3 regions of the Actinopolymorpha sp. B17G11 genome follow, and region 2 is predicted to be linked to each of the others. Evidence: riboswitches for the same ligand, from Rfam matches in the RefSeq annotation. Region 2 holds a riboswitch; each other region holds the start of a gene.

Region 1 (9,759 bases), on a different contig from region 2:
TGTTCTGTGCGGTGAGGGCGACCAGCACGGCCGTGCCGTAGGCACCGAGTGCCGAGAACGTCTTGAGGTCGGCCTGGATCCCGGCACCACCGGAAGGATCGCTCGTCGCGATCGTCAACGCGACCGGGGGTGGCGTAGCCCCTGGCCGCTCCGGGTCGGGCGTTGTCCGCAACGCCGGTGTCATCGAACCTCCTTCACGGCAAGGCAGTTTCGCAGGGCTCGGGCCGCCGCGGCCGGGTCCGGCGTCCCGCAGATCGCGCTGACGACAGCGATGCCGTCCACCCCGGTCGCCCGGACAGCGGCAGCGTTGTCGGCGTCGATCCCGCCGATCGCGACGACCGGCAAGGATGCTCCGCGGACGACCTCTGCCAGCGTGTCGAGGCCCATCGGAGCAGCGGCGTCGCCCTTGGTACGTTGCGGAAGGACCGGTCCGGCACCGAGGTAGTCGACGGCGCCCGCCGCCAGCTCACGCACCGCGGCGAGCTGATCCGGCCGCTGGATCGACAAGCCCACGAAGGCGTCCGGACCAAGGAGCGCCCGCGCGACCTCGACCGGAAGGTCCTCCTGCCCGACATGGACTCCGTCAGCACCCGCCGCTGCCGCAACGTCCGCGCGATCGTTGACGATCAGCGGAACGCCTGTCTCAGAGAGGGTTTCGCGCAGGCGACGGGCTAGGGCCACGAGCGCGCGGGCGTTCGCGTGGGTGTCGCGTAGCTGGACAGCCGTCACGCCACCGGTCACAGCGGCCAGCACGGTGTCAACCACACCTTGCGTACCGCCACACAACCTCGTGTCGGTGACGAGGTAGAGCGAGAGGTCCAGGTGGCGCAACGAGATCACCTGTCAACGCAGCCTTGCGCCGGTACGGATACGGTCGCCGTCGACGGTGGCCAACTCGTCGATCAAACCCACCGCGAACGAACCAGGCTTGTCGGCCCGCGCCACCGCGTCCTCGGCCGCCAGCGTCAGGAACACGGTAGCCGTCACGGTGGCGAGAAGAGGATCGTCGACGACTGCGAGAAACCCTGCCGCCAGCGCGCCGAGCACACAGCCGACGCCGGTGACCTTCGTCATCAGGGGATGGCCGTTCTCGACACGGACGATCCGCTCGCCGTCGGTGATCAGGTCGACAGCCCCACTCACGGCGACCGTCGCCCCGAACCTGCCGGCGATCGCGGTGGCCGCCGCGGCCGCGTCGTCCGGTCCGGCACTCGCGTCGACCCCCCGACCGCCGAGCTCTCCGGTGAGTGCGAGGACCTCCGAGGCGTTTCCACGTACGACCGCAGGGGGATACAGCTCCGTCAACTCCGCAGCCAGGGCCGCCCGCCAGGGCAACGCACCCGCGGCCACCGGGTCGAGTACCCAGCGACCGCCGGCGTCACCCACCGCGACCACGGCGGCCCGCATGCCGTCGGCGGATGCCGCCGTGACGGTCCCGATGTTGACGAGGACTCCGCCGGCCGCTCGGGCGAGCACGTCGGCGTCCTCCACCGCGTCAGCCATCGCCGGGGCCGCCCCTGCGGCGAGCAGGGCGTTGGCGGTGAATCCGGCCACGACAACGTTGGTGAGACAGTGCACAAGTGGAGTCTGGACGCGCAACCGCTCGAGCGCGTCGGCCATGTCGTCAGCTTTCACAGCAGCATCGGCTGCGGGCATCGCGACGTCCCTTCGCCAGCATGATCTGGATCAGGTTCCACGGGTGTGTTCTCAGCCCGGACGATCTACGGGCACCCCGCGTCACTGCCTTCGACCGTACCCGCTCGGCGGCGGGTATGCGACCCAGGTGTGCCGGTCAGCCCTTGCGTTCGGTGATCTCGTGCGTCGCCTGGGGCAGGACCGTGTGCAGGTCGCCGACGACACCGAAGTCGGCCATCTCGAAGATCGGCGCCTCGGCGTCCTTGTTGACGGCCACGATCGTCCGCGAGGTCTGCATGCCCGCCCGGTGCTGGATGGCGCCGGAGATGCCGGCCGCGACGTACAGCTGCGGCGACACGGTCTTGCCGGTCTGCCCCACCTGGTAGGCGTGTGGGTACCACCCGGAGTCGACCGCGGCCCGCGACGCCCCGACGGCGGCACCGAGCGCGTCGGCGAGTGCCTCGACGACGGCGAAGTTCTCCGCCGACCCGACGCCACGGCCGCCGGACACGACGATGGCCGCCTCGGTGAGGTCGGGCCGGCCGGTCTGGGTGCGTGCCGTGCGTTCGACGACCCGGGCCGTCTTCGCCTGGTCCGACACGGCGACGTCGAGCTTCTCCTCCACCGGTTGCGCAGGCGCCTGCTCCGGGGTGGCGGCGTTGGGCTTGACCGTGATGATCGGCGTGCCGCGGGTGACCTTCGCCTCGACGGTGTAGTTGCCGGCGAACACCGACTGGGTGGCGACCGGCCCGCCGCCGTTCTCGCCGGCTACCACGTCGACCGCGTCGGTGAGTACGCCGGCGTCGAGCTTGATCGCGAGCCGTCCCGCGATCTCCTTGCCCTCGGCGCTGGAGGTCAGCAGGATCGCGGCGGGCGTCGCGCGCTCCGCCACCTGGGCGAGAGCCTCCGCCTTGGGTGCCACGAGGTAGTCGGTCAGCTCGGGGTCTTCTGCGAGGTAGACCTTCTGGGCGCCGAAGCTCGCCAGGGTGTCCTTTGCGCGTTGGTACCCGCTGCCGATGAACACCGCGGCGGGATCGCCGAGGCGGCGGGCGATCGTCAGCAGTTCGGTGGTCGTCTTGCGGACGGCGCCGTCACTGTGGTCGACGAGGACGAGGATCTCTGCCATGCCGGAAGCCTTCCCCTATCTCTTTCCGCGCGCGTGCTTCAGACGAACTTCTGCTCGGCCAGGAAGCCGACGAGTGCCCGACCGCCGTCGCCGTCGTCGGTGACGACCGTGCCCTGCTGACGTGGTGGGCGTTGTGTGTACGACGCGACCGCCGTCCTCGCCGCGCCCAGCCCGACCTCGCCGGGGTCGATGCCGACGTCGGAGAGACTCCAGGTCTGCACCGGCTTCTTCTTCGCCGCCATGATCCCCTTGAACGACGGGTAACGGGGTTCGTTGGCCTGGTCGGTGACGGAGACGACCGCCGGCAGGGACGCCTCGACGGTCTCGGTGGCGGTCTCGCCGTCCCGGCGGATCCGTACGCCGCCCTCCCCCACCTCGACGCTCGCGGCGAAAGTCACCTGCGGCAGGTCGAGGCGTTCGGCGAGCATCGCGGGAACGACCGACATGCCGCCGTCGGTCGAGGCCATGCCGCACAGGACGAGGTCGACAGGACCCTCCTCGCCGATCTTCGCCAGCGCCTTCGCGAGCACCAGGGAGGTGGCCACCGCGTCCGAACCGTGCACCGCGTCGTCGGCGACGTGGACGCCGGCGTCCACGCCCATCTGCAGGGCCTTCTTCACCGCGGCGGCGGCGTCGGGCGGGCCGACCGCCAGGGCGGTGACCTCGGCATCACCGGCCTCGGCGAGCGTCAACGCCGCCTCGATCGCGTGCTCGTCGAGTTCGGAGAGCAGGCCGGGCACGTTCACCCGGTCGACGGTGTTGTCGCCAGGGTCGAAGGTGCGGTCCGCTGTGGCGTCGGGGACGTACTTCACACAGACGACGATCTTCATGCTCCGGTCCGGCTCCTCACTCGCTCCGGGCGCTTACGCGGCTGAACGAACACCCCGCGAGTCGCGGGCGCTCGCGTGGCTACCAGCCTGCCAGGCTCGCCGCTCCTGGCGAACGCACTCGAGCGAACACCTTGGACCCGAACCCGACCAGCGAGACGTTACCCGTCAGTAGCTTAGTCGGCAACCAGCGTGCCGCGGGGACGTGTGGGAGCCTCGGCGCGGTGCAAATGACCACGCTGAGCAGGCGTCAGGACCCTCACGAGGCATCGGCACCTGTCCCGGGTGCCACAGACCTGCTCAGCGTGGTCATTTGCCGCCCTCGGCGGACGCCGGGAGCCGTTCGCGCGACGAGGAGCCGGGCGAGGGTCAGAGGACGGAGGAGAGGGAGTCCGCCGTCTTCGCCACGACATCGCGGACCGGCAGCGCCCGAAGCTCCGCGTTGAACGGCTCGACCTTGATCGGCCCGGCATAACCGATGTCGCGCAGCGCGCCGACGAAACCCGCCAGGTCGATGACACCGGTCGCTCCCGGGAGGGTTCGCTGGCCGTCGATCTGCTCGTCGCGTTCACGGCCGACCGGCGCGTCGTTGAGGTCCACGGCGACCACCTGGTCAGCGGTCAGTCCGCGCAGGTCGTCGGCCGTCTCGCCAGCGGTGTACCAGTGGAAGGTGTCCAGGATGAGGCCGACGTTCGAACTTCCCACCGCCGCCAGCAGCTCGCGCGCCTCGGCGAGGGTGTGGACGAACGGGTAGAGCTCGGTCGACCAGAAGGTCTTCGGCCCGACGTACTCCAGCCCGAACCTGATCCCCGCACCGCTCAGGATCTCGTCGACGAGGCCGACCCGCTCGACGTGCCGGGCGAAGTTGCGCCGGTACGTCACCGCGTCGCTCATCGGCCGGATCCACGTACCCGCGCGCTCGACGCCTGCCGCCGCCAGCGTCGCCGCGTACGCCGGAAGACCCGACAGCTGCTCCGCGAACTTCGCCGCATCACCGGTGAGGTCGACCGGCACGCCACCGGATCCCCAACGCAGACCCGCGCTCTCCAGGCGTTCGCCCACCTTCGACAGCTCGGCTTCGGGCTGCTCCCCGAGGTAGCGGCCGTCCGGGTCGACCGCGCCGAAACCGAACTCGCCGGCGAGCTCCACCGCCGCTTCGAAGCCCGGGCTGATACCGAGCGCACCGGGGTTGAGGCTGGTGAAGAACGCGTCGCTGGCCGGTGTGCCCGGTGTGGTGGAAGTGGTGGCACTGGTACCGCCCACAGGCGTACCCCTCTCGTCGTCGCTACGAGGACTGTCGCCGCTGCCGCCATGGAAGGAGCGACCTCTCAAGTCTCGTCCACACAACACCGTCGAGTCGTGGGGCAGTCCGCCGGCTCTGGGCCGAAACAGGACCGTTCCGGTGTGGATTGCGCCGGTTCGTCCGGGGACTATGCTCTTCACCCCACAGCGGGGCAGCGAGGTCGTGCCTGGCCTTGCCCCGCGTGTCGGTCCGGGGGTCATGCCGGGGGTGGTCGCGACTCCACCTGTCCGGTTGGTGTGAAAAGTGGGGTCTTGACCGTCGAACGCCCGCTGTGGTCGTCTTCGGGAAACCCGTTTCCCATGGACCTCGTGTCGCTCGTCACCGCAATGCTCGCCGGCGAAGGAGAGACGCTGCCATGAAGGCTGCCATCGTGAGTGGTGCAGTTCGGTACGTCGCCGCAGGACTGGGCGCGGCTCTCGTGCTCATCGCCTGCGGCGCACCCGCGCCACCACCAGGAGCGGGCTTCAGCAGTATGACGGGAGGCAGGGAGGTCGAGGTTCCCGCGAAGCCGGCCCAGCCGGTCACGCTGAACATCCTCGACGTCGCCGGCGACCTGCAGTTCACCCAACCGATGATCGACGAGTTCGTCGAGGAGAACCCGGACATCGTGAGCCGGGTGACCTACTCCAAGTCACCCGCGCCCGAGCTCACCGGCAAGATCAGGGCCCAGCAGGACGCCGGGCGGGTCAACATCGATCTCGTCCTCACCGGCAACGACGGCCTGGCGGCCGGGATCTCCCAGGACCTCTGGATGCCACTGGTGCCCAAACACCAGATGCGGTTGACACACATGAACGACTATCTCCCCGCGGCGAGCAAGATGCAGTGGCTGGCCCAGGGCTACGGCGCCGTCGTGATGTACGACCCGTCCGGCCCGCTGCTGGAGTACAACCCGGAGAAGGTCCCCAGTCCGCCCACAAACGCCGACGCACTGCTGGCGTGGGCGAAGGAACACCCGGGCCGGATGATGTACGCCCGACCCGCCAACTCCGGTCCGGGCCGGACGCTTCTGATGGGTCTGCCCTACATCCTCGGCGACAAGGACCCGAAAGACCCGGTGAAGGGCTGGGACAGGACCTGGGCCTACCTGAAGGAACTCGACAAGTACATCGAGTACTACCCGTCCGGTACGACCGAGACGATGAAGAACCTCGGCAACGGCAGCGTCGACCTCATCGCGTCGACGACCGGGTGGGACATCAACCCGAGGGTGCTGGGCACGGTGCCCAAGGAAGTCGAGATCGCTGCGCTCGACGGCTTCCACTGGATCACCGACGCCCACTACGCCGTCGTACCCCACGGCGTCTCCGTGCAGAAACAGGCGGCGATCCTGCTCCTGCTCGACCACATGCTGAGCGTGGAGCAGCAGGCGAAGATCTACGACGACGGCACGTTCCTGTTCGGTGCGGCGGTCAAGGGCGTGACGCTCGACATGGCACCGCCGGCGAGCCGAAAGATCCTCGAGGAGTTCGGCCGCCCCGAATACGACCAGCTCATCGCCGACCACCCCACCGAGACACCGCTCGACGCCGACGCACTCGTCAAGGCGTTCGACAAGTGGGACCGCCTCATCGGCGGGTCGAAAGTCAAGGAGTCATGAGTACCGACGCTCGGACCGACGGGTTCGAAGGACTGACCCTCGAACGCGTGTCGCGCCGGTTCGGTGACTACACCGCACTCCACCGGCTCAACCTCACCATCAAGGCGGGCGAGTTCATCGCCCTGCTCGGCCCGTCCGGGTGCGGCAAGTCGACGGCGCTGAACTGCCTGGCCGGTCTGTTGCCGCTTTCCGGCGGCCGGATCTGGCTCGACGCCGAACGCATCGACACCGTTCCTTCGGAGCGGCGCGGCTTCGGGATGGTGTTCCAGAACTACGCGTTGTTCCCGCACATGTCCGTACGCAAGAACATCGGCTTCGGCCTTGCCATGCGCAAGATTCCCGACGCGGAGATCAAGCGCCGGGTCAACGACGCCCTCGCGCTCGTACGCCTGGAGGAGCACGCGAACAAGCTGCCCGACCAACTCTCCGGCGGCGAGCAGCAGCGGGTGGCGATCGCACGGGCGATCGTGCTCGAACCCGCGCTGGTGCTGATGGACGAGCCGTTGTCCAACCTCGATGCCCGGCTCCGGCTGGAGATGCGTACCGACATCCGCGGGCTCCACCAGTGGCTCGGGTTGACGACGATCTACGTCACGCACGACCAGGAGGAGGCGTTGTCGCTCGCCGACCGGCTGGTCGTTCTCCGCGAGGGGCGCACACAGCAGATCGGCACGCCGGAGCAGCTCTACAGCCAGCCCGCCAACCGTTACGTCGCCAACTTCATGGGTTACCGCAACGACTTCGAGCTACGGGTCCACGCGATCGACGGGCGCGGCGGTGTCCTCGTGGCGGGAAACGGATGGGCCCTGCATGGCGCCGCACAGGCCCGGCTCACGGTCGGCGACCCGGTGGTCGCGATGGCACGGCCCGAGGACCTGGTGGTCGTCCGGCCGGGCGGCGATCCGCGCGGTCCACAACCCGCGTGGGGAGCCCAACGGGCGCCGTCCCCCGAAGGCCGTCAGGGGCAGGGATCCTCGCCTGGGCATGAGGCCGGCCAGGGCCAGACCGGCGACGTTCCGACTTCTCCCCCGGGCGCACCCGGGGTGGAATCCCCGACCAACCAGTGGGGCGTCCACAACGGCATCGAAGTCCGCGTCGAGGTCTGCGAATACCAGGGACGCGAACTCGCCGTCGAAGGTCGGACACCGGACGGCACCCGGATCCACCTGCTGACCCCGCACCGGTTGGCGCCCGGCGACCGGGTTCAGGTGACGATCCGGCCGGAACGCCTCCTGGTCTATCCGTCGGGGACCCGCGATGACACGCCCCGAGGACGCCACCGGTGACCCACGACGAGCAGCTGACCATCGATGTGGACGACGACACCGGCGGCAAGCCGGCCCTTCGCCACCGGCTGGCCGAGCACGGCATCGACCGGGTGCTGCTCCTGCTGATCCCCGCCGCGTTGTTCTTCGGTGTGCTGTTCGTCTATCCGTTCCTCTATGGCGTGGGGCTGTCGTTCCAGCCGGAGACCGGCGGCAGGTTCGCCAACTTCGCGCGGTTCTGGGCAGACCGGCACCTGCGCGACACAGTTGCCACGACACTGTGGCTGGCCATCCCGGCGACGGCAGTCAACGTCCTCGCCTCCGTTCCGGTCGCGTACCGGCTGCGCGGTCGATTCCGTGGGAAGAGGTCGCTCACCACGCTGCTCGTCGTGCCCGTCACCCTCGGCACGGTCCTTACCGCGGAAGGGCTGTTGACCTACCTCGGGCCGACGGGGTGGTTCAATCGCACGCTGCGCACGCTTGGCCTCATCGACGAACCCCTGCAGCTGATCCACAACTACTGGGGCGTGTTCTTCTCCCTCGTCATCACGGGTTTCCCGTTCGCCTTTCTGTTGACGCTCTCCTATCTCACCGGCATCGACCCGACACTCGAACGCGCCGCCGCCACGCTCGGTGCCGGTCGCTGGCAACGCTTCCGCCACGTCACGCTGCCGCTGCTCGCGCCCGGGCTGGCGATCGTGTTCTGCCTCAACTTCGTTCTCGCGTTCTCGGTCTTCCCCTCCGCCGTGCTCGTCGGTGAGCCCGCCGGGGAGACCCGCGTCATCGCCATCGCCGCCTACCAGGCGGCGTTCGAGCAGTACGACTACACCATGGCGGCGGCGATCACGATGGTCATGGGCGGCGTGGAGTTCGTCGTCATCGCGGCGATCCTCGTCTGGCGTTCCCGGCTCCACCGCGGTGCGACGAGGGGACGGGTGTGATGGTCACGCGCAGTACGGCAGCGATCCGCGCCACGGCGCGCCGGGAGCGCTCCGAACGCCGTTCCGCCCGGCGTCAACAGCGCTCCGACTTCCACCCGCCCCAGCGCGAGCGGCGCCGGCTCGTCGCCAGTCCACTCGGCTGGCTGGTCCTCGGCATCGTCGGCTTCTTCCTCGTCAACCTGGTTGGCGTCTTCGGCGCCGTCCTGGCGAGTTCCTTCGCCACCCGGTGGTTCGACACCTGGCTCCCGGAAGGCTGGACCACGCAGTGGTACACCCAGGCGTGGGAGGAGTTCGGGCTGCTGTACGTGCTCCTGGTGACGCTGGAGGTCTCCGCCGCGGTCGTGGGATTGTCGGCGCTGATCGGGGTGCCGGCGGCCTACGTGCTGGCCCGGCGGGACTTCCCCGGCAAGCGCCTGGTGATGTTGGCGTTCCTGCTGCCGATCGTGATCCCGCCGATGACCTACGGCGTGCCGCTCGCGACGGCGCTCTACAAGTACCACCTGGCGGGGACGCTCATCGGTGTGGTGCTCGCCAACCTCGTCCCCTCGGTGCCGTTCCTCATCCTGGTGCTCACGCCGTTCATCGAGCAGATCGACCCCAACATCGAGGCCGCGGCCAGAATGTGTGGAGCGACGACGTGGGACGTCCTGATCCGCATCCTGTGTCCCCTGCTCGCACCGGGGATCCTCGCCTCGTGCATCCTCGTACTCGTGCGGTCTGTCGGGATGTTCGAACTCACCTTCCTCACCGCAGGTCCAGGGTCGGAGACCCTGGTCGTGGCGTTGTACTACTCCATCTCGGCGGCGGGAATCCGCGCGCAGCAGTCCGTCGACGCGATGGCGGTCATCTACACCGGGTCGATGCTGGTCCTCCTCCTGATCGCCCTGAGGTTCGTCAACCCCACGCAACTCGTGGCCGAGGTCAAGGAAGCACCGCCGAAATGACGACAATCGTCGACGCCAGTGTCATCGTCAGCTGTCCGGGCCGTAACTTCGTCACCCTGAAGATTCGTACCGACGACGGCGTGTCCGGCGTGGGTGACGCGACGCTCAACGGACGCGA
Region 2 (9,759 bases):
ACCGTGGCGGCGTCGCGTACGTGTGCGGCCAGCGCCGCGACCACGTGCGTAGCGTCACGGTAGGCCCCGCGGAGGGTGTTGGAGGAGAATGACCGTTGAAACTCCAGCCCCACATAAGCCAACCCGGGGCAGGTGGTGGAGATCCCACCGACGTGCATGGGCATCCCGTCGACGTCGAGGGCGCCCAGCGGCCGCAGGTAGTCCAAACTTGGCCGATATCCGGTCGCAAAGATCACCGCATCGACGTGCTCCCGTGACGCGTCGGACCAAACCACGCTGTCGGTGTCGAATGCGGCGAACATCGGGCGACGGTCCAGTACGCCGGTCTCCAGGGCCTGCCTGTAGAGGCCGGTGTCCAACACAAATGTCGCCGTGAGGACGGGGCTGAGCCAACTGAGTGGCAGGTCGTCGAATAGTACCCGTGGGTGTGGGCTGCGGCTCAGGTGCTGGCGGCGGAAGTGCTGGGGATGATCTCGTGTCACGACGACAAAGGTTCACCGAACTCCGCATGTGGGCGACGGGGAGCGCGCTGCGGCGACCTGGCCAACACCAGCTGGAGCGCGGGCTAGCGGCCTGCGCTCGAGCATTCTTAGGCGGCGCCGGCCCCTGATGGTGCGCACAGCGATCGATGTCCTCGACCACCCGGGCGGGATCAATGCCAAGCTCGAACGCCTCAGCCTGACGCAGGCCCGGCAGGCCACCAACATCTGGCTACGCGTGTCAGGTTAGGCCCTGTGAGGAGATGATCAGGGCGCTGTCGAAGAGGCGGTCAGCCCGGTCCATGCGTTCGGAATCTGGATTGACAGACGACGTCGCGAACCGTTCGGATTGGCGTCGACCGCCCCAGTTTCGGGAAGGTTCCTATGTGCGCTGGCAAGATGCATGCCGACGAGATCGACATCGATGCCGATCTCGTCCGCAGGTTGCTCGCCGCGCGGTTCCCGCAGTGGGCGGATCTTCCGATCCAACACGTCCCTTCGAGCGGGACCGTCAACGTGTTGTACCGGCTCGGCGACGACATGGCGGTGCGGCTCCCGCGGATGGCAGGGTTCTTCGACGATGTGGAGAAGGAGTACGAGTGGCTGCCGCGGCTCGCTCCGCTCCTTCCGTTCGCGATTCCTGTCCCGCTTGGGCGAGGTACGCCTGTCGAGGGTTATCCCTGCCTGTGGTCGGTCTACCGCTGGCTCGAAGGGGAGAATCCCACGGCTGGCCGGCTCGCAGAGCCCGCCTTACTGGCGAAGGACTTGGCGGAATTCGTCAGCGCTGTACGACGAGTTGATCTCCCGGGCGGTCCGCCTGCCTACCGTGGTGGACCGCTGTCGACGCTCGACGCACCGACCCGTGCCGCGATCGACGAGCTGAACGCTATGGGCGGGATGATCGACGTCCAGGCCGTGACCGCGGCGTGGGATGCATCCCTGCACGCTCTTGCGTGGGCCGGTCCGCCCGCCTGGGTCCATGCCGACCTCATGCCCGGGAATCTCCTGACCGTCGGCGGTCGGCTCAGTGCCGTGATCGACTTCGGGACCGTGGGTGTCGGCGATCCTGCCTGCGACCACATCGTCGCGTGGAACCTGCTGCCCGCCGGCGTACGCAACGACTTCCGTACCTCCTTGCAGGTCGACGACGCGACCTGGATCCGTGGTCGCGGCCGGGCCCTGTCCATCGCCCTCATCGCCCTGCCGTACTACAAGGACACCAACCGGGCGATGGCGGACAACGCGCAGCACGTGATCCGTGAGGTCCTCGCCGACCACCAGAGGTGATGCTGCGGCGTGCCTGGCGGCGGACGGGCTCTCCGCGCGTACACAGCCTCTGCGGTCTGGTGCCTCCGGCAACCACTCGCCGATGAGCAACGGCATAAAGCCGGCCGACTGCTGCTAGCAGGTGAGGGTAGGCCGCTGGTTGATCGTCGTCCCTGACATGTACGGGTCCGCGCGGCTGCCGTCGGACACTTTCGCCGTTGCGTCAGGGGCGTCGCTTGGCCAGCGGCCTACCCTCCTGCTACTGAGAAATGACCTCTGAGCTCATTGGAGCTCGGCCGTCGCTCTTGTGGCGCGGTTCTGCCGGCGGCATGCTCGTTTCCATGTTCTGCTCGCGCGGTGCGGCGCGTTGACGAGTCTTCGGGATTCGTGAAGCTCAATCGTCTGGCTCGACCATTCTGCCGGTGGGGTGAAGACGAGGAGTCGTGGGTTGAACCTGGCTGTCGTACGGGATCTGCGCGAGGTTCGGGCGCTGGCGACGTTCCTGGACCTTGTACTGGCGCGACCGCAATCTTCGCTTCCACATCTACGACCTACTGGCCCTCGCGCGCAGAGTCGAACATCTCCTTACCGAGATAGACCGCGACCCCATCTGGATCTTCTGGGGCTGACGCTCACCACACTGCAGGACGGAGCAGATCGCGCGTTGAACGGGAAGTGGGTCTGTCAACGGACACTCAGTTCTCCCCGCTGGCGGCCAGCTGATCTCCCCGCTGGTGGCCAGGGTTTCTCCCCAACGGCGGCCAGTTAGTTCCCCGCCGTGGGTTGGTGCGCGTCAGGGCAAGGCCTTCACCCCCTTGCCGGAGGTCGCTTGGGCGAGTCGGAAGCTGTCGCCGTCGGTGACGACGATGTGAGCGTGATGTAGGAGCCGGTCGACGGTGGCAGTGGCGAGGGTCTTGGGCATGATCTCGTCGAATCCTGAGGGGTGCAGGTTGGAGCTGACGGCGAGTGCGCGGCGTTCGTAGGCGGTATCGACAAGGCGGTAGAAGCCTTCGGCGGCGTCCGGGCTGACCGGCAACAGCCCGATGTCGTCGATCAGGATCAAGTCGGCGCGGATCAGTCGGGTGAGTGCGGGGGCGATGGAGTCGTCGACGCGGTGTCGGCGGATGAGGGCGCCGAGGTCTTCGATGGTGAACCAGGCGACGGTCATGCCCGCTTCGACGGCGGCCTGGCCCAGCGCTTCGCAGAAGTGGCTCTTGCCGGTGCCGGACGGGCCGCAGATGCAGAGATTCTCCTTGCGGGTAACCCACTCCAGCGTCTTGAGGGCGTCCTGGGTGGGACGTGGGATGGACGAGGACTGCTCGTCCCAGTCACCGAAGGTCTTCCCGGCGGGGAACCCAGCTCGCTTGCGACGGGTGCGTAGGTTCGTCGCGTCGCGTCCGGCGGCTTCCTCGGCCAGCAGCACCCGGACTACCTCGGCTGGGTCCCAGCGTTGGGCCTTGGCGGTGGGGACCAGATCGGTCAGGGCGCGCCGCAGGTGCGGCAGCCTCAACCGACGAGCCAGGTCGATCGCCTCGTTCAGGGGATCACCGGTCGAGCGGGCGACGGTGCGCAACCCGGCGGCCATCATCGCTCACCCGCCTCGGCGCGGTCGGTGGCGGTGATGCCGAAGTTCGACCATGCCGCCGTGCCTGGTTGCAGGCTGTGGTGTTCGCCGGCCCTGCTGGGTGCGCCATCGTCATGGCCGGTCTGGTAGGTGAGGATGCGGATCAGATCGTTCTCGGCGAACCGGCCAGCGATCGCTGCGGTGCCGAGCGCCTTGTCGACGTCGCTGGTGGGGTGGAGCTTGGCCAGCGCGACGGCTTCGGCCATCTTGGGTCGGATCCGTCGTGTCCCGGCCGCGGCGGCCTCGGTCAGCCACGCGGCCGCCCCGGGCCCGAGGGCGAGGAAGGCTGCCTCGTCGGGAGAGGTGGCCCGCGGGGTGCGCACGCCGTGATGGTCGTCCCGTGGCGGGTAGTGCTCGTCGCAGATGGACGGGGTGCCGGGGACCGAACGCTGGTGCCGGGCGACCTCGGTCGCGCCATCGTCGCCGATGGCGGTGACGATCAGCTCATCACCGGCGAACCTTGCCCACACGCGGGTGTCGACCAACTCGTGCGGCACTGAGTACCGCACACCCTCGACCGAGATCGTGCCGTCCCAGCAGACTCGGCGCGTGGTGCCGAACGCGACCGTGAACGCTGTTCCAGGCAGCCGATGCAGCCGTGTTCGTTCCTCGGCCAACGCCTCGACTGGGCGGCGGCGGGTCTCGCGGTGTTCACGGTCGTTGACGTGTTCGCAGAAGGCTCGGCATGCCGCCTCGAGCTGGCCGAAGGTGCGGAACTCGCCCACCAGGTTGGCCTCGGTGGGCACCAGGTCGGCCTTGGCAATGCGCACCGTGGCTTCCGAACCGCCCTTGGACTGTGGGTCTGCCGGGACACAGGTACGGATCGTCATCCCGTAATGCCGGCCCACCTCGACAATCTCAGGGTTGCGGACGGCGATCGTGGCGACATGGTCGATCGAGACGGTTCGCTCGTTGTCAGTCAACGCATACGTCGGCACCCCACCCAGCCTGCGCAGCGTTGCGTCCAGGCAGGACACGATGGTCGGCAACGTCTTGTCCCACACCGGAATCACCACCCGGAACCGTGACCACGCCAGCCACGCGCACCACAGCTGGGTCTGCCGATCCCGGATCCGCGGCCCGCTACCCCAGTCCCACTGCAGCCACAGCCCCGGCTCAGCAATCCACGGCCGGAACACCCGACGCCGCCCGGCCCGGAACCGGTCCTTGGCCTCGGCCACCGCCCGGCGCGTGGTGCGTTCACCACCGCCGAAGCCCATCGCCGCGATCCGCCGATGCACCACATCGGCGCGCACCTTGCCGTTCGAGCGGACCACCAACTCCTCGACCTTCTCCAGGTACTCATCGATCGGACGGACTCGATGCCCTCGAGCTACCACCGACTGCCCGGACGCCCGCAGCTGCACATACCTCGCCACCGTGTGGTGGTCACACCCGGCCAGCTCAGCCGCAGCCCGGTAACTCCCGGTGAGGTCGAACGCCTCAAGGATCTCCATGATCTCCCTACTCGTCTTCACCGACCGAACTTGATCAGCCGGCACCCAAGCAACGATCACCGGGGAGATATCTGGCCACCACTGGGGAGATCCATGGCCGCCAGCGGGGCAACATCTGGCCGCCTACGGGGATTCTTCACTGGCCGCGGACATGGGTCGTGGTCCAGTGGCGGAGCGCGGTGTAGAGCTTGGCGTACTGGCCATTGGCGTAGGCGTCCGGCGTGACCCACCAGCTCACGTCGACATCGTGGTCTAGCAGTTCCTCGGTGAGAAGCTTTCGCCGGCCGAGCGGGGTAGAGGTAGCAGCAGCCCAGGTACTGTTCGTCGGCGTACACGGCGTAGGTGAACGAGTCATGTTCCCGGAACTCCCATTCATGCCAGACGTGGTCGACGTAGTTGAAGTCCACCGTCACGGGCTCGCCGGCCACGCCTGGGACATGCGCAGTGCGCAGGGCCTCGGTCTGCGCACCGCCTACGTGTTGAGCGACGCTCTGGATGAGGTCGTGGAAGGTCCTTGGGGACATTCGCGGTGAGGATGCGCGGTTGGCACGGTGGATGTCGCCGTGTGCGACAGCTGGTATGTCCGGGTCTTTCCTCGACGTGCAACCGGTCGGTCATCAGGCTGACGCGCCGGTGTCGCCGGTTGCGTTCGGCCGCTGCGGCGGTCAGGCTGCAACACCAGCTGCCCCTTCTCGCCGGCTCGGGCGCTCGGCAAGGATGAGTGGATGCGAGGTGCTGCAGGTCGTGATCGTGGTGCTGGACGAGGCCACTGCCGACGAGGCGTTGGCCGACGCGTCGCTGGCATGTGGTGGCTGCGGTGGGCGCTTGCGGCCCTGGGGTTACGCGCGCACCCGCACGATCCGCGGTCGCGGAGGCACACGCCAGACGGTGCGGCCGCGACGAGCCCGCTGCACGACGTGTCGAGCCACCCACGTGCTGTTGCCAGCCGGCGGCCTGCCACGGCGGACCGACACGATCGAGGTGGTCGGCGCCGCCCTGCTTGCTTACGTGGCAGGGAAGGGGCATCGGGCGATTGCTGCCGAACTCGCGGTGCCCGCCGCGACGGTCCGCGGCTGGATCCGGCGCGCTGCCGCCCGAGCCGAGTGGCTGCGGGTCGAAGCCACCCTCCTGGCCCACGCTGTCGACGCCGAGCCCGCCCCGTCGCTGCCGACGGGTAGCGCCCTCGGTGACGCCCTCGCTGCGCTCGGCGCGGCGAAAGCCGCCGTCACCCGCCGACTCGGCCCGATCGCCCCGCCATGGCATCTGGCCACCACCATCACCGGCGGACGGCTCCTCGCCCCGCTGCCCACCGGCTGACCGACCGGCCACGGCATATCCCTGCCCGGCATGCGGCGACACCACGAGGATGGACCGACAAGGTGACGATCATTCCTGCTCACCGCCGGTGTCGTTTCAGCCGTACACGTCCTCACCAACAGTGTCGCCGTCGTCCTCAACAAGAGCGTCGGGCAACACTACGTCGGCCCCGTCGGCGACCCACCCACCTCCTCGGACCGGTTCGACCTGCACGCCGACGATCTCGCCGGCACTTCCCACACTCGGCGTGTCAGGCCAGACCAGATCCATGGTTAGACGGACAGTCCCTGGCGCTGAGTCTTCAGCGGTAAGTGGCGTCGGGCAGCGTTCGTCGATCGGGCGTGTTTGTGGTCGGTTCACGCGGGTCGGGTCGGGCACAACTCGAGGCTGTGGTGTTACTGTCTGAGTGATTCCACGCGGGTGCTCGCGGCAGCGGGCTGAGAGGGAGCTGACGCCGCTCCGACCGTTGAACCTGATCCGGGTAATGCCGGCGAAGGAAGTGAGGAGCAGTCGTGCTACCCCGTTTTCACTGGCTCGTCGATTCACAGTCTGTGCAGGGCGAGCCACTTGGCCAGGTGGTCGCCGCAGGTGTGGACGCAGTGCAGGTCCGCGCGAAGAACCTCACCGATCGCGAGTTGGTGGAACTGACCGTCGAGGTCGTCACCATTGTCGATGGGCGCGCGGGTGATCGTCAACGACCGGCTCGAAATCGCGCTGGCGGCGAGCGCCGACGGTGTGCACCTCGGCCGGGACGACTTGCCGGTCCACCATGCCCGCCGGCTCGTGCAGTTCTCGTCGGCGGTCACGGTCGCGGCGTGCGTAGACGCCGGGCTTCGTGCGGTGATCCTGCGCAAACTCGACCTGGACGACAGCGAGCGCACGGTGATGACGCCGCAGATCAGGCACCGCACCGGCGCAGACGGTGTGCTCCTCATCGCCAAACGCCTTCCGTGCACCCACGGGCAGCACCTGTCGGCGACGCAACGGACCTTGACGCACGACCTGTGCCATTCCACGGACGTTCCTGCCACGACGGTGGGCAGGTACGCCGTGCGGTGGAGGGCGCTGCGGCGTACGTGACGGCCTCACCTGCCGCGGCCACGCCTTCCAAGCCCGGTTACGGGCCGCCCCTGGGCGAGCCCGGTCTGCGCCACCTCGCCAAGGCGTCCGCCGGCACTCACGGTGCTCGCCCTCGGCGGCGTGCAGCGGAGCAAGCGCCGAGAGAGGGGTTGTCGGATCATGCAGGATCGGTGGAGATCGGTTTCGGTGGTCTCGACCAAGTGGAATGGTGACTTCCATCGGAGGACGCCATCGTTGGAGCTTGGGTCTGACGCCACAGGCACGTGGCTGTGGATTCCGCAGGGCACCGTTGCGGAAACCCCCTCTGGTCCGTACAACGCCCTCCCTGGCCTCCGTCTGATCCCTGTCGGCCAGATGTGGTCGGCCTACTTCGTGCCGTCGTCTCCGGTCGGTCGGCGGCCCGCGAGTGTGTATGTCGACATCAGCACCCCGATCCGGCGGAACGGTGAATTGTTCGAGTTTGTTGATCTGGATCTAGATCTGGAGCAGGTCGAGACGGGACCGGTCAAGGTGTTGGACCGTGAAGAGTTCTTGGAGCGGTCGCAGGCATGGTCCTACCCGACAAAGCTGGTCACTGCCGCGGAGGAAACCTGCGCCTCGGTTGAAGCCGCACTGTCTGATGGCAGCTCACCGTTCGACGGGACCTATGTCTCTTGGTGGCTACTGGTCAGCTGACAGGGCGGTAGCGCTGCAAACGGGATGCCCGCGCCGTCAATGGCAGGTATGGGAGGGTGCAGCATGCAACTCACTGGCGATGGGCATGTCCACAGCGAGTGATCCTTCGACACCGGCAGCCCGAACTCGGCATCAGCACGACGAGGCCAAGCGTTACGCCAACGAGTCCTACCGAGCCGCGAAGCGCCTGCCGTCGTCACTGACCGACGACGTCGCGAGTACGCGCACCACTGTCGGCGGAGTCCCCCTCCCCGGCTACTTCCACGAGGGCGTCATCCGCGCACGCCTCGGCGGGTTGCTCGAAACCTGACCCGCGAGCTTTGCGCCAGCCACCCACCGAATCCACCTCAGCTAACCCTCTCGCGCGCCTGCCCCGGCCCGGCATGTACCGGCACCGGACCCGCGAAGCGGACCAGCGGTTTTCAAGATCGGTAATGACTGTGGCCCTGACCTGCGCTTTCATTCGCGACCTGGGCGCCGGCCGAGCGCATTCCCCGCGCGGGACGGCTGGGCCGCAGCTGGCGGGCCACCGCGCCCATCCGCTGACTCATGCCAGCCACGGCAGGTGCGAGTAGCGCAAGCGCCCACAAGTGCTCGCACCCTTAACACGTGGCCCAAACCGGCCAAGGCATGGCGGTCCTTCGATCCGCGCCAAGGACGTCTCAGGACGTCCCTGCGAACGCAGGACGTCTGTCCACGTCCATTCAGGGAGTGGGAACGTCATCTGCCTGTCGAGTTCAACGCCTCATGCGGCTCAACACCCGTGCCCGAACAGCCGCCGCCGACTACTCCCCCAAACTTGGCGACCGGTGGCATCACGTCGAAATGCGCTGTCCGCGCCGACGGGCGCGGCGATACGCTGCCGATTCGCTCCGGCCCAGCCCGCTCCACCGACGCATCTCTTGCCCCCACGACGAAATGACGCGCTCATGAGACTGCCCGAGGACCACAGTCGATTTCTGGAGAGCTTGCTCCAACAGATCCAGAAGGACGAGAGGTTCATCGGGCTGGCGGCCGGCGGATCACTGCTGTCGGACGAGGTGGACGAGTTCTCCGACCTCGACCTGATCCCTGTCGTGGATCCCGCCCACCATGCGTCCGTGATGGAGCAGCGCCTGGACCTCACCGCGTCCTGGGGGCGGCAGCTCACCGCGTTCACCGGTGAGCACGTCGGTGAGCCGCGCCTGGTGATCTGCCTGTACGAAGACCCGCTGCTCCACGTCGACTTCAAGTTCGTCACACCCGACGACCTCGAGAAGCGGATCGAGGACCCGGTTGTCCTGTGGGAGAGAACCACGGAGCTCACCGACGCCATCGGTCGAACTGAGAGCCACCACCCGATGCCCGACCCGCAGTGGATCGAGGACCGCTTCTGGTGCTGGGTCCACTACATCGCGGCCAAGCTTGGTCGTGGCGAACTCTTCGATGTCCTCGATGCGCTCAGCTTCCTCAGGGCGCGGGTGCTCGGCCCGCTGGCGCTGGTGTCGGCGGGCCACCTGCCCCGCGGCGTCCGGCGGCTGGAGACGCGGGTTCCCACCTTCGCCGAACGCCTCCAGGGCACCGTCGCCGGTTACGACCTCAAGGAGTGCGGAGAGGCCGTCCGCTCCTGCGTCACCCTCTACCGCGAACTCCGCGACCGGCTCGCCCCGGCCGACTTCACCCGTAGGAGCGAGGCCGAGCGGGTCAGCCTCGCCTACCTCGACGAGGTCCTGAGCCGAGAAGCCCACCCGACGTCGGGCTGATTCCGGGCTAGCCGACCGCCTGGGCCAACGGCCGCGCCGGCCTGCCCTCACTTCGCCGGTGTCTTCACCGTGTCCGCGTGACCGTGACGTCAGCAGTAGCTCTGCCATTTTCGCAAGCT
Region 3 (9,759 bases), on a different contig from region 2:
ACGTCAGCAGCGCCGACTACCCCACCTTGTCGGTCCTGCTGGATCCGCTGCTGGAGCTGCGGCCGGTACGGTTCGTCGCCTGGCTCGCGTGGCTCGGTGCGGGGCTTCGATTGGCGCGACCGTGACCACCCGGCTCGTCGTGATCGCCGGCTTCGTGGTGCTGTTGCTGCTCGCCTGCTCCCTGGTCATCCTGGCGCGGATCCACCGAGTGCAGCTGGCCACCCTCGGAGAGGCCCTCGCCCACGTGATGGTGCGTGCGGAGGTCCGGATCCTCGTACTCTGCGGCTGGGCCTGGTTGGGCTGGCACGCCCTGGCCCGCTGAAGCCGACCCGGAACGGGAGGCCGCGGCACTCGTGGCAGGCTGACCGACCATGGAGACACCGATTCCGACATCGACGAGCGGGCAACCCGGCGAGCTGCGGGCCTTCGGTGGTGGTGGCGGCGGGCCGGCTTCTGCGCCGGCGGCGAAGGCAGGCGTGGGGTTCACCAGCCGGCAGGCGTACCGCTTCGAGGGGAGCGCGGTCTGCTCCGGCGCGGCCGCCCGGTTGTTCGAGGTCGACGTCGAGGTGACGACCGACACCGTGCTGTCCTACGTCCTCCTCCCGGACTTCGCCCCAGGCGACCTGCGGTATCTCGCGACCTTCACCGCCGTCGACCTCGAGTTCGGTGACGGCACCCGGCTCAGTGACCTGGGCGTCCGGGACCAGCACGGCGTCGTCCTCGGCCCGCGCGAGCAGGGCGAGGCGCGGACACTCTCGGTGGACCAGTGGAACTACCGGTACGCGCGGATCGGTGACGTCGCCGCCGGGCGCACCGTCCGCGCCGTCCTCGTCGGTTACGACGCTCCGGTGGGACCCGGCAGCGTCTCGGGTTGGGTCGACGCCATCGGACTCGACGAGCGGCCGAGGACGCCACCACCGGCCCGCCCCTCCGACCAGGTGGTCACGACCAGGGGCACCCACTCCAGTGCGGAGTTCTCCCGCGGCAACACGATTCCGGCGACCGCCGTGCCGCACGGCTTCAACTTCTGGACGCCGGTGACCGACGCCGGATCCCTGACCTGGGTGTACGAATACCACCGCGCGAACAACGCCGACAACCGGCCGGAGCTGCAGGCGTTCGCACTGAGCCACCAGACGAGTCCGTGGATGGGCGACCGGCAGACGTTCCAGGTGATGCCGTCAAGCGCCGAGGGTGAGCCAGACGGTGACCGCTCCGCGCGGGCGCTCGCGTTCGGGCACGACGCCGAGATCGCCCGACCCCACTACTACGCGGTGACGTTCGACAACGGCATCAGGACCGAGATCGCGCCGGCCGACCATGCGGCGATGTTCCGGTTCACCTTTCCGGGCGACACGTCGACCCTGCTCTTCGACAACGTGAACGCCGACGCGGGCGTGATGGTGCACCCCGGGCGCAACGTGGTCACCGGGTTCACCGACGTACGCAGCCGGCTCTCCAACGGCGCGACCCGGATGTTCGTCGTTGCGTCGTTCGACCACCCGGTCGTGGCGAGTGGGCGGCCGACCGGCACCGGTGAGCGCCGCGACGCCAGCGGCTACGTGCGCTTCGACACCTCCACCGACAAGACGGTCACCATGCGGATCGCGACCTCGCTCATCAGCCTCGAACAGGCCGAACGCAACCTCGCGCTGGAGCTCGGCCCGGACGAGACGTTCGAGGGCGTCCGCGAGCGCGCACAGCGACAGTGGGACGAGAAGCTCGCCGTCATCGAGGTGGAAGGCGCCAGCGAGGACCAACTGGTGACGCTCTACTCGAACCTGTACCGGCTCTTCCTCTATCCCAACTCCGCGTACGAGAACATCGGGACGGCGGCCGAACCGGTCTACGCCCACGCGGTCCAGTCCTCGGTCACCACGCCACCGAGCACGCCGACCTCCACCGGCGCCCGGGTCGTGCCCGGGAAGGTCCATGTGAACAACGGGTTCTGGGACACCTACCGCACCACCTGGCCGGCGTACGCCCTCCTCACGCCGAGTCTGGCGGGCGAACTGGTCGACGGTTTCCTGCAGCAGTACCGCGACGGCGGCTGGATCTCGCGCTGGTCCTCACCCGGCTACGCCGATCTGATGGTCGGGACGAGCTCCGACGTGGCGTTCGCCGACGCGTTCGTCAAGGGCGTCACGGGTTTCGACGTCGAGACGGCCTACGACGCCGCGCTGAAGAACGCCACCGTGCGCCCGCCGAACGACCATGTGGGCCGGAAGGGCATCGACAGCTCCCGCTTCCTCGGCTACACCGCCGACGAGTCGACCCACGAGGCGATGTCGTGGGCGATGGACGGCTACATCAACGACTTCGGCATCGCGATGATGGCCGGGAAGCTGGCCGAACGCTGCGAAGGCGACGATCCGCGCCGGGACCGCTACCTGGCCGAGCAGGCGTACTTCTCCCGGCGGGCGCGAGGGTACGTCCACCTCTTCGACCCGGCGGTGGGATTCTTCCAGGGCAGGCTCGCCGACGGCCGGCGGCGGTTGTCGCCTGAGGAGTTCGACCCACGGATCTGGGGCTTCGACTACACCGAGACCAACGCGTGGAACATGGCCTTCCACGCCCCACACGACGGGGAGGGTCTCGCGAATCTCTACGGGGGAAGGGAGAAGCTGGCGGCCAAGCTCGACGAGTTCTTCGCGACACCTGAGACCGGAGCCGAGGAGGTCAAGGGGTGGTACTCCCAGGTCATCCACGAGATGACCGAGGCGCGGGACGTACGCATGGGAATGTACGGCCACAGCAACCAGCCGGCCCACCACATCGCGTACATGTACCTCAACGCCTGCCAGCCGTGGAAGACTCAGGAGAAGGTGCGCGACGTCCTCGCCCGGCTCTATCTCGGCAGCGAGATCGGCCAGGGCTACCCGGGCGACGAGGACAACGGCGAGATGTCGGCCTGGCAGGTGTTCAGCGCCCTCGGCCTCTACCCTCTGCAGGTGGGCAGACCGGCGTATGCCGTCGGTTCGCCGCTCTTCACCAGGGCCACGATCCATCTCGAGAATGGCCGCCGCCTGGTCGTCAGTGCACCCGGCAACGGCCCGGAAACTCCCTACGTACAGTCGTTGACCGTCAATGGTGAGGCGTACGACGCGACGACGCTCCCCCACGACCTGCTCGCCGAGGGAGCGGTGCTGGAGTTCGTGATGGGATCACGACCGTCCACGTGGGGCACGGATCCGCGCAGCGCGCCGCCGTCACTGACGGCGACCGGCGCCCTGCCGCAACCCCTCGTTGACATCACGACTGCTGGCGAGGTCACCGCCGGCCCGGGGATCGTGGCGGCGCGGTTGTTCGACGACACGGCGAGTGTGGACGTCGGGTTCGACCGACCCGACGCCTGGGTGCAATGCGAGGTTGACAGCGCGACGCAGGTCGAGCTCTACACCCTCACCTCGGCATCCGTGGGACGTGACCCGAGCGCGTGGGTGGTCAAGGGCTCGCGAGACGGTGTGGGGTGGGACGTGCTCGACACGCGTACGGACGAGGAGTTCCGGTGGCGCTCGCAGACCCGGGTGTTCGCCCTCGCACGGCCGGCGGCCTGCACGCACTACCGGTTCGAGTTCACCGGCGGCGACGGCAAGCCGTTCGCCCTTGCCCAGATCGAGCTCCTCGCCGAGCCGGCCGCGAGCGGGTCGAACACTAGGATCGAGGCATGAGCGACCACGCCCGGACCGAACGCCAGGCGCTGGCCGACCTCCTCTTCGAGGTCGGTCCCGACGCCCCCACGCTGTGCGGTAGCTGGACGACCAGCGATCTCGTGGCGCATCTCGTCATCCGGGAGAGCGACGTCGTGGCCGCGGCCGGCATGGTGATTGGCCCACTGGCAGGTCGTACGAAGACGACGATGGACGCAATGGTGCGGCGACTCGGCTACACCGAGGTCGTCGACCGGTTCCGGAAGGGCCCACCTCGCTGGTCACCGATGCGGATCCATGGCATCGACGAGGCGGCCAACACGATGGAGTTCTACGTCCACCACGAGGACGTCCGCCGGGCCAGGCCGGACTGGGAGCCACGCGAGTTGCCGGCCGACCTGGAGGAGACACTGTGGCGCCGGGTCACCGGGCCGGGCCGGTTCCTGTTCCGCCGCTGTGCCGTCGGTCTACTCGTGGTCCGTCCCAACGGCTCCACCGTCCGCGTACGCAACGGGGAGCCCACCGCCGTGCTCGCGGGAAAGCCGAGCGAAATCGCGCTCTACATGTGGGGACGCAAGGATGTCGCCCTGGTCGAGACCAGCGGACCTGACGCCGCCGTCGAGGCTCTCGCCCAGGCTCCGCTCGGTTTCTAGCGCGTGTCCTGACTGGTCGCGGGCGTCGTGCTAGCCTCCGGGTCAGGTCGCCGCATCGACGCGTCGACCCAATGATGTAACCAGCGACAAAGCAGCAGACGACAGGGGAGCGCGGAAGCGCTGAGAGTGCGGGGCCACGCAAACTGGCACACCCGCAGACCCTCGAACCTGATCTGGGTAATTCCAGCGCAGGAAGTCGGTCTGTCCGGCCACGGCAACGTGACGTACGCACCTGACTCGGACCCCACGAGCAGGTGCGTTGTTGCGCCCGAACGGATCCGGCAGGACGCGGTCGCCCGTCATCTGCGTGAGCAGGCTCTGCGTGGGCAGGGTTCTGCACGAGCAGGGAGGGCAACGCCATGTCCCATGACTCCACCGAGACCCCGACCGGTCGCCTCGACTCCCCACCCACCACCCGCCTTCGCTGGCGGACCGTCGACATCATCGTGGCGGCCGTGCTCGCTGCCGCGTTCGGTGTGGTGTTCGCCGGGTGGAACGCACTGTGGGCCGCGACCGCTCCAGCGTTCACCTGGTTTCCCCCCGCCCAGGCGGTGCTCTACGGCATGTGGCTCGTTCCCGGTGTGCTCGGCGGCCTGGTCATCCGCAAGCCCGGTGCGTCGGTGTTCACCGAACTCGTCGCCGCCACCGTCTCGGTGTTCTTCGGCGCGCCCGCCCCGCTGATGATCGTGGTGTACGGGCTGGTGCAAGGTATGGGCGCGGAGCTGGGATTCGCGGCGCTGCGCTACCGGTCCTGGCGGCTGCCGGCCGCGTTGGTCGCAGGTCTGACGGCCGGGCTGGTACCAGCCGTCCTCGACAACATCCTCTACAACGCCGCGTGGGCACCGGCGTGGATGCTCGCCTACGGCGTCCTGGTCGTGGCCAGCACCGTCGCCCTGGCCGGAGTGGGTAGCTATGTGCTCGTGCGCGCGCTGGCCAGCACCGGTGTCCTCGCACCGTTCGCCGCGGGGCGCGAGCAGTCCACGACATGACACCGGCGCACCCAGCGGCCCTGGGCGTCCGCGCCCGCGCCTGGGGCTACCGCCATGCCGGTCGGCAGGCGTGGGCCGTCCGCGGGCTCGACCTCACCGTCGAGCCCGGGGAACGGATCCTGCTCGCGGGCGCGTCCGGCGCGGGCAAGAGCACGCTTCTCACGGCCCTTGCCGGACTCCTCGACCCCGAACAGGCAGGCGAGGTCGAGGGCGCCCTCACCGTCGGCGGGGCTCCGCCGAGGGAGGTACGGGAGCGGGTCGGCATCGCGTTCCAGGATCCGGAGAGCCAGCTGGTCATGGCCCGGGCCGGCGACGACGTGGCGTTCGGGTTGGAGAACCGCGGAGTGCCGACACCCGCGATCTGGCCGCGGGTCGAGGAGGCACTGAAACTCACCGGGTTCCCGTACGACCGGGACCAGCCCACCGGTCAGCTGTCCGGTGGCGAGAAACAGCGCCTGGTCCTCGCCGGCGTCATGGCGCTCTCTCCCGCCCTCCTGCTGCTCGACGAACCCACGGCGAACCTCGACCCGGACGGCGCCGCCCTTGTGCGTACGGCGGTCGAACGGGTCGTCGCGGCTCGCGGCAGCACCCTGATCGTCGTCGACCACCGGGTGGACGACTGGCTGCCGCTCGTCTCCCGGGTCGTGGTCCTGCGCGCCGGCGGTGGTGTCCTCGCCGACGGCGAACCGGCGCAGGTCTTCGCCACCCAGGGCGAGAGGCTGGCCGCCGCAGGGGTGTGGGTTCCAGGGCACCGGCCGCCTCGGCGGCGCGCACCGGAACCCGCCACCGAACCGCTGCTGGCAGCGGAGGGGCTGACCCACACCTATCCCGCCGCCGGCCGGCCCGCGCTGGTCGACGCGAACGTACGGCTCCACGCCGGCGAGGCACTCGCGCTCACCGGTACCAACGGGTCCGGCAAGTCCACCCTCGCGATGCTGCTCGCCGGGCTGCTGCCTCCGTCGGCGGGCCACGTCCGTGCCATGCCGTCGTTGTACCTCCGGGCCGGGCTAGACCCCCGGTGGACGGCTGCCCGACGTCGGCTGTTCCAGCGGCAGAGTGGCGACTCACCGCTGCACACCTGGCGGGCGACGGAGCTCGTCCGCGCGATGGGCACCGTCTTCCAGGACCCCGAGCACCAGTTCCTCACCTCAACCGTCCGCGCCGAGCTGGCGCTCGGTCCCCGGCTCATCGGTTGCTCCCCCGGCGAGGTGACGTCGCGCGTCGACGACCTGCTGGACCGCCTGCGGCTCGCGCATCTCGCCGCCGCCAACCCGTTCACCCTCTCCGGTGGAGAGAAGCGGCGCCTCTCCGTCGCCACCGCTCTCGCGACCGGGCCGGCGGCACTGGTGCTCGACGAGCCGACGTTCGGACAGGACAGGAGCACCTGGCTCGAACTGCTCGACCTGCTGGCGAACCTGCGCGACGAAGGACATGCGGTGACCTTCGTGAGCCACGACGCGGACTTTGTAGCGGCCTTCGCCGACCGCACGCTCGAGATGCGGGCGGGACGGCTTGTCCACGAGAGCGACCAGCGGATGGCAGCGAAGCGAGAATGCGCATGAGTGTGCTGGCGGAGCCGATCGTCGCCAACCCGAAGGCCCTGCTCGGGCGCCTCAACCCCGTCACCAAACTCGCGGCGGCCACGATCGTCATGGTCGGCCTGCTCTTCACCGGTGACGCCGTGACACCTGCGCTCGTGCTCGCCGCCGAACTCGCCGCGGTCTCGGCGGCCGGTGTCAGGTGGCGGGTCTTCCTGCGAAGGCTCTGGCTGCTGATCCTCCTGACCGGTGGGCTCGCGGCCTCGACACTGCTGTTCACCGACCGCCAGGGTGGGGCTCCCCTCCTGGACGCCGGGCCGCTCCTGGTGACCACCGAGAGTGCGCTCGCGGCCCTCGCGATCAGCCTCCGGATCCTGGCGATCGCTCTCCCGGGAGTCGTGGTGTTCGCCTCCACCGATCCGACGGAGCTCGCCGACGCGCTCGTCCAGCACCTGCGTACGCCACCACGCTTCACGTTCGGCGCCCTTGCCGCGTGGCGACTCGTGCCGGTCCTGGGCGACGAGTGGCGCACCCTGATGCTGGCCCGGCGCGCGCGTGGGATCGACCCCGGCCGATCACCGCTACGCAGGGTCCGGCTCTTCGCCTCCGGGGTCTTCGCTCTCCTGGTCTGCGCGATCAGGCGGGCGATCCGGTTGGCGACGGCGATGGAGTCGCGGGGGTTCACTGGCGAGCACGGTCGGACGCTTGCCCGACCACAACCCCTCCGAGCGGCCGACGGCGTGTTCTTCCTCGCGACGGTCGCGGTGATGGTCGGCGCGACGGCGTTCAGCCTCGGCCTGGGAACCTGGCGGTTCCTGTTCTGGTGACGGGCTGCTGATCAGGCGGTCTCGAAATCGCCGGCCCGCACACCCGCGACGAACGCCTGCCACGAGCCAACGCTGAACGCGAGAATCGGTCCGCCACGGTCCTTCGAATCGCGAACCGCGATCTGCGGACCGAGCCCGGCGACCTCGACACAGTTGGAACCATTACCGCTGTAACTACTGGCCCGCCACGCAGCGACCTCGACACAGTTGGAACCGTTACCGCTGTAACTGCTCGTCCGCCACGCCAGGCGCAACGGGTCCGGTGTGCAAACCCGCATGGTCAATCCCCTCGTCGGATTCAACTTCTGATGATCTTGTCGGCCGCCTGCGCGAGATAGTCCACCGAATCCATTGGGCTGAGGGCCATCGCACGCAAGTGGTCGAAAGCCAGGCTATACCGGTAGATCTCGACATCTCGCTCGACATATCGATTAGCCGTCATAGTTTCGACATAGACGGCATCCGGCTCAGATGGCTCAGGAAATTCCAGGATCGCGAATGTCCCGCTCGTCGCCGGATGCGCTCCGGCGGAGGTCGGTAGGACCTGCAGGGTGATGTTGTCCTGTGCGGCGAAGGCGCGGAGCCGGTCGTACTGCTCGGCCATCACCTTCGGCGAACCCACCAGCCAGGAGAGCGCAGGCTCGGCGAGGACGGTCCAGAACCGAGGCGGATTCTCCTCCCGGGTGAGCAGCCGTTGCCGTGTCATGCGTACTTCCACCCGGCGGTCGATCTCGGCTGGCGAGGACAGCCCCATCGATGCGGCATGGATGATCTCGCGAGCGTAGTCCTCGGTCTGCATCAGCCCGTGGACGAGGTGTGCGTCGTAGCAGCGCATCCCTGCCAACTGCGCCTCGACCTCGATGTAGTCGGCGTAGTCGCTGGGCACGAACTCCGCGTAGGCGTCCCACCAGCCCTTCGTCCGCGCGGTGCGCGTCTTGCTGAGGATCGCCGTCCGGCGCTCACCCTCGACGCCGTACGAATCGAGCAGGTGGCCCAGGTCCTTGGCGCTGATGCCGACGACGGCGGTCTCGATCCGGCTGATCTTGGCGACGGACCAGCCGAGCCGGGCGCCGACATCCTCGAGTGTGAGTTGGGCGCGCTCGCGGAGGAGGCGCAGTTCGGCCGCCAGTCGCCGGCGCTGGATGGTGGGGGACTTCGTTCCGGAGCGTGTGGCGTACATCCGTTTCTTCCGGTTCTGGTGGGGAATGTGGCCGTAGGTGACGCGAATGTCTGATCTCGCGCATCCCGGCACATCATCGGCGATGATCGTTTGGCCCGCGTAGTGAACGACACAAGTGCAAATTTGCGCATTCGTGGTGTACGCGCACTACCACAGGATTACCGTCGGTGCAGAAGCAGTGCCGCAGCGCCATCACCTCGACGGGGAGGTTCGTAGCGATGGCAACGACGACACCCACGGTCACCTGGAAAAGGGGCCCAGGGAAGAGGGGCACGCGGAAACCAGCGGGAACACCGGCGTCGCACGCCGATGTCTGGTTCCTGGCGGCAGGCGCACGCCCATCCGGAGCTGTCGAAGACGAACTCGACCGCCGGGCACGCGAGCTGGCGACGATCCATCGGCCCCAACGTGACGCACTCAGCTGGCGCCGCCGATGGAGGCTCGTTCCCTGGCCCACCCTGGAGCGTTCGCACTGTGTCTTCTGCGGACGGCAGTGGCTCTGCCCGCCGGCCGCGTGGGCGCATGGACGGCTGTCCACACTCGGCAACCTCAGCCGCGAGATCTGCGAGGAGAGCCCATGACGACATCCTCGCTGACCCTGAAGATCGGCCCGGGTGACACCGCGCCGGACGCGGGCAACCTCGGCGCCACCTACGACCAGGTCATCGCGACCGTCCCGGTCCGCGACGTGCCTTACCCCTGGGTGCAGCTCGTCCGCCCGGGCGGCGAACTGGTGGTGACGTGGCACAACCCGTTCGCGGGAGCGGCCATCGCACGGTTGAGCGTCGCCGCCGACGGGCGGGCGGCCGGAAACTTCGTCGAACTCGCCGACGTCGCCTGCGAGGACGAACCCACACCAGTGATCGCCGAGGCCGAGAACGCGGTCCCGTGGTATCGCACGACCACGCCACTCGATCCCGAC

Evidence for each region. A riboswitch is a leader RNA that binds a small molecule or an ion and turns the genes downstream of it on or off. The one in region 2 is predicted to bind thiamine pyrophosphate.
Region 1: another riboswitch for thiamine pyrophosphate. It lies ahead of thiM (hydroxyethylthiazole kinase); the one in region 2 lies ahead of ABN028_RS24325 (thiamine phosphate synthase).
Region 3: another riboswitch for thiamine pyrophosphate. It lies ahead of ABN028_RS26105 (ECF transporter S component); the one in region 2 lies ahead of ABN028_RS24325 (thiamine phosphate synthase).

The regions. Positions count from the first base shown of each region.
Region 1 covers NZ_JBEFTW010000016.1:88,278-98,036, reverse strand. Annotated here, with positions in the region: gene thiD (bifunctional hydroxymethylpyrimidine kinase/phosphomethylpyrimidine kinase) at 1-184, opposite strand, end outside; gene thiE (thiamine phosphate synthase) at 181-840, opposite strand; gene thiM (hydroxyethylthiazole kinase) at 844-1,656, opposite strand; TPP riboswitch at 1,647-1,745, opposite strand; gene ABN028_RS17865 (electron transfer flavoprotein subunit alpha/FixB family protein) at 1,793-2,761, opposite strand; gene ABN028_RS17860 (electron transfer flavoprotein subunit beta/FixA family protein) at 2,800-3,591, opposite strand; gene ABN028_RS17855 (sugar phosphate isomerase/epimerase family protein) at 3,958-4,851, opposite strand; gene ABN028_RS17850 (extracellular solute-binding protein) at 5,247-6,491, shown strand; gene ABN028_RS17845 (ABC transporter ATP-binding protein) at 6,488-7,777, shown strand; gene ABN028_RS17840 (ABC transporter permease) at 7,774-8,697, shown strand; gene ABN028_RS17835 (ABC transporter permease) at 8,697-9,641, shown strand; gene manD (D-mannonate dehydratase ManD) at 9,638-9,759, shown strand, end outside.
Region 2 covers NZ_JBEFTW010000027.1:61,857-71,615, reverse strand. Annotated here, with positions in the region: gene ABN028_RS24370 (NAD(P)/FAD-dependent oxidoreductase) at 1-482, opposite strand, end outside; gene ABN028_RS24365 (aminoglycoside phosphotransferase family protein) at 879-1,766, shown strand; gene ABN028_RS24360 (DUF3024 domain-containing protein) at 2,204-2,374, shown strand; gene istB (IS21-like element helper ATPase IstB) at 2,539-3,333, opposite strand; partial or broken gene istA (IS21 family transposase) at 3,290-4,847, opposite strand; gene ABN028_RS24345 (hypothetical protein) at 5,180-5,359, shown strand; gene ABN028_RS24340 (DUF6431 domain-containing protein) at 5,559-6,143, shown strand; gene ABN028_RS24335 (hypothetical protein) at 6,240-6,413, opposite strand; TPP riboswitch at 6,550-6,659, shown strand; gene ABN028_RS24330 (hypothetical protein) at 6,686-6,838, opposite strand; gene ABN028_RS24325 (thiamine phosphate synthase) at 6,828-7,223, shown strand; gene ABN028_RS24320 (DUF402 domain-containing protein) at 7,410-7,898, shown strand; gene ABN028_RS24315 (hypothetical protein) at 7,984-8,208, shown strand; gene ABN028_RS24310 (hypothetical protein) at 8,828-9,640, shown strand.
Region 3 covers NZ_JBEFTW010000030.1:76,439-86,197, forward strand. Annotated here, with positions in the region: gene ABN028_RS26085 (hypothetical protein) at 1-125, shown strand, start outside; gene ABN028_RS26090 (DUF6186 family protein) at 122-322, shown strand; gene ABN028_RS26095 (GH92 family glycosyl hydrolase) at 372-3,671, shown strand; gene ABN028_RS26100 (TIGR03085 family metal-binding protein) at 3,668-4,303, shown strand; TPP riboswitch at 4,397-4,515, shown strand; gene ABN028_RS26105 (ECF transporter S component) at 4,663-5,292, shown strand; gene ABN028_RS26110 (ABC transporter ATP-binding protein) at 5,289-6,854, shown strand; gene ABN028_RS26115 (energy-coupling factor transporter transmembrane component T family protein) at 6,851-7,657, shown strand; gene ABN028_RS26120 (DUF397 domain-containing protein) at 7,669-7,935, opposite strand; gene ABN028_RS26125 (helix-turn-helix domain-containing protein) at 7,956-8,837, opposite strand; gene ABN028_RS26130 (hypothetical protein) at 9,415-9,759, shown strand, end outside.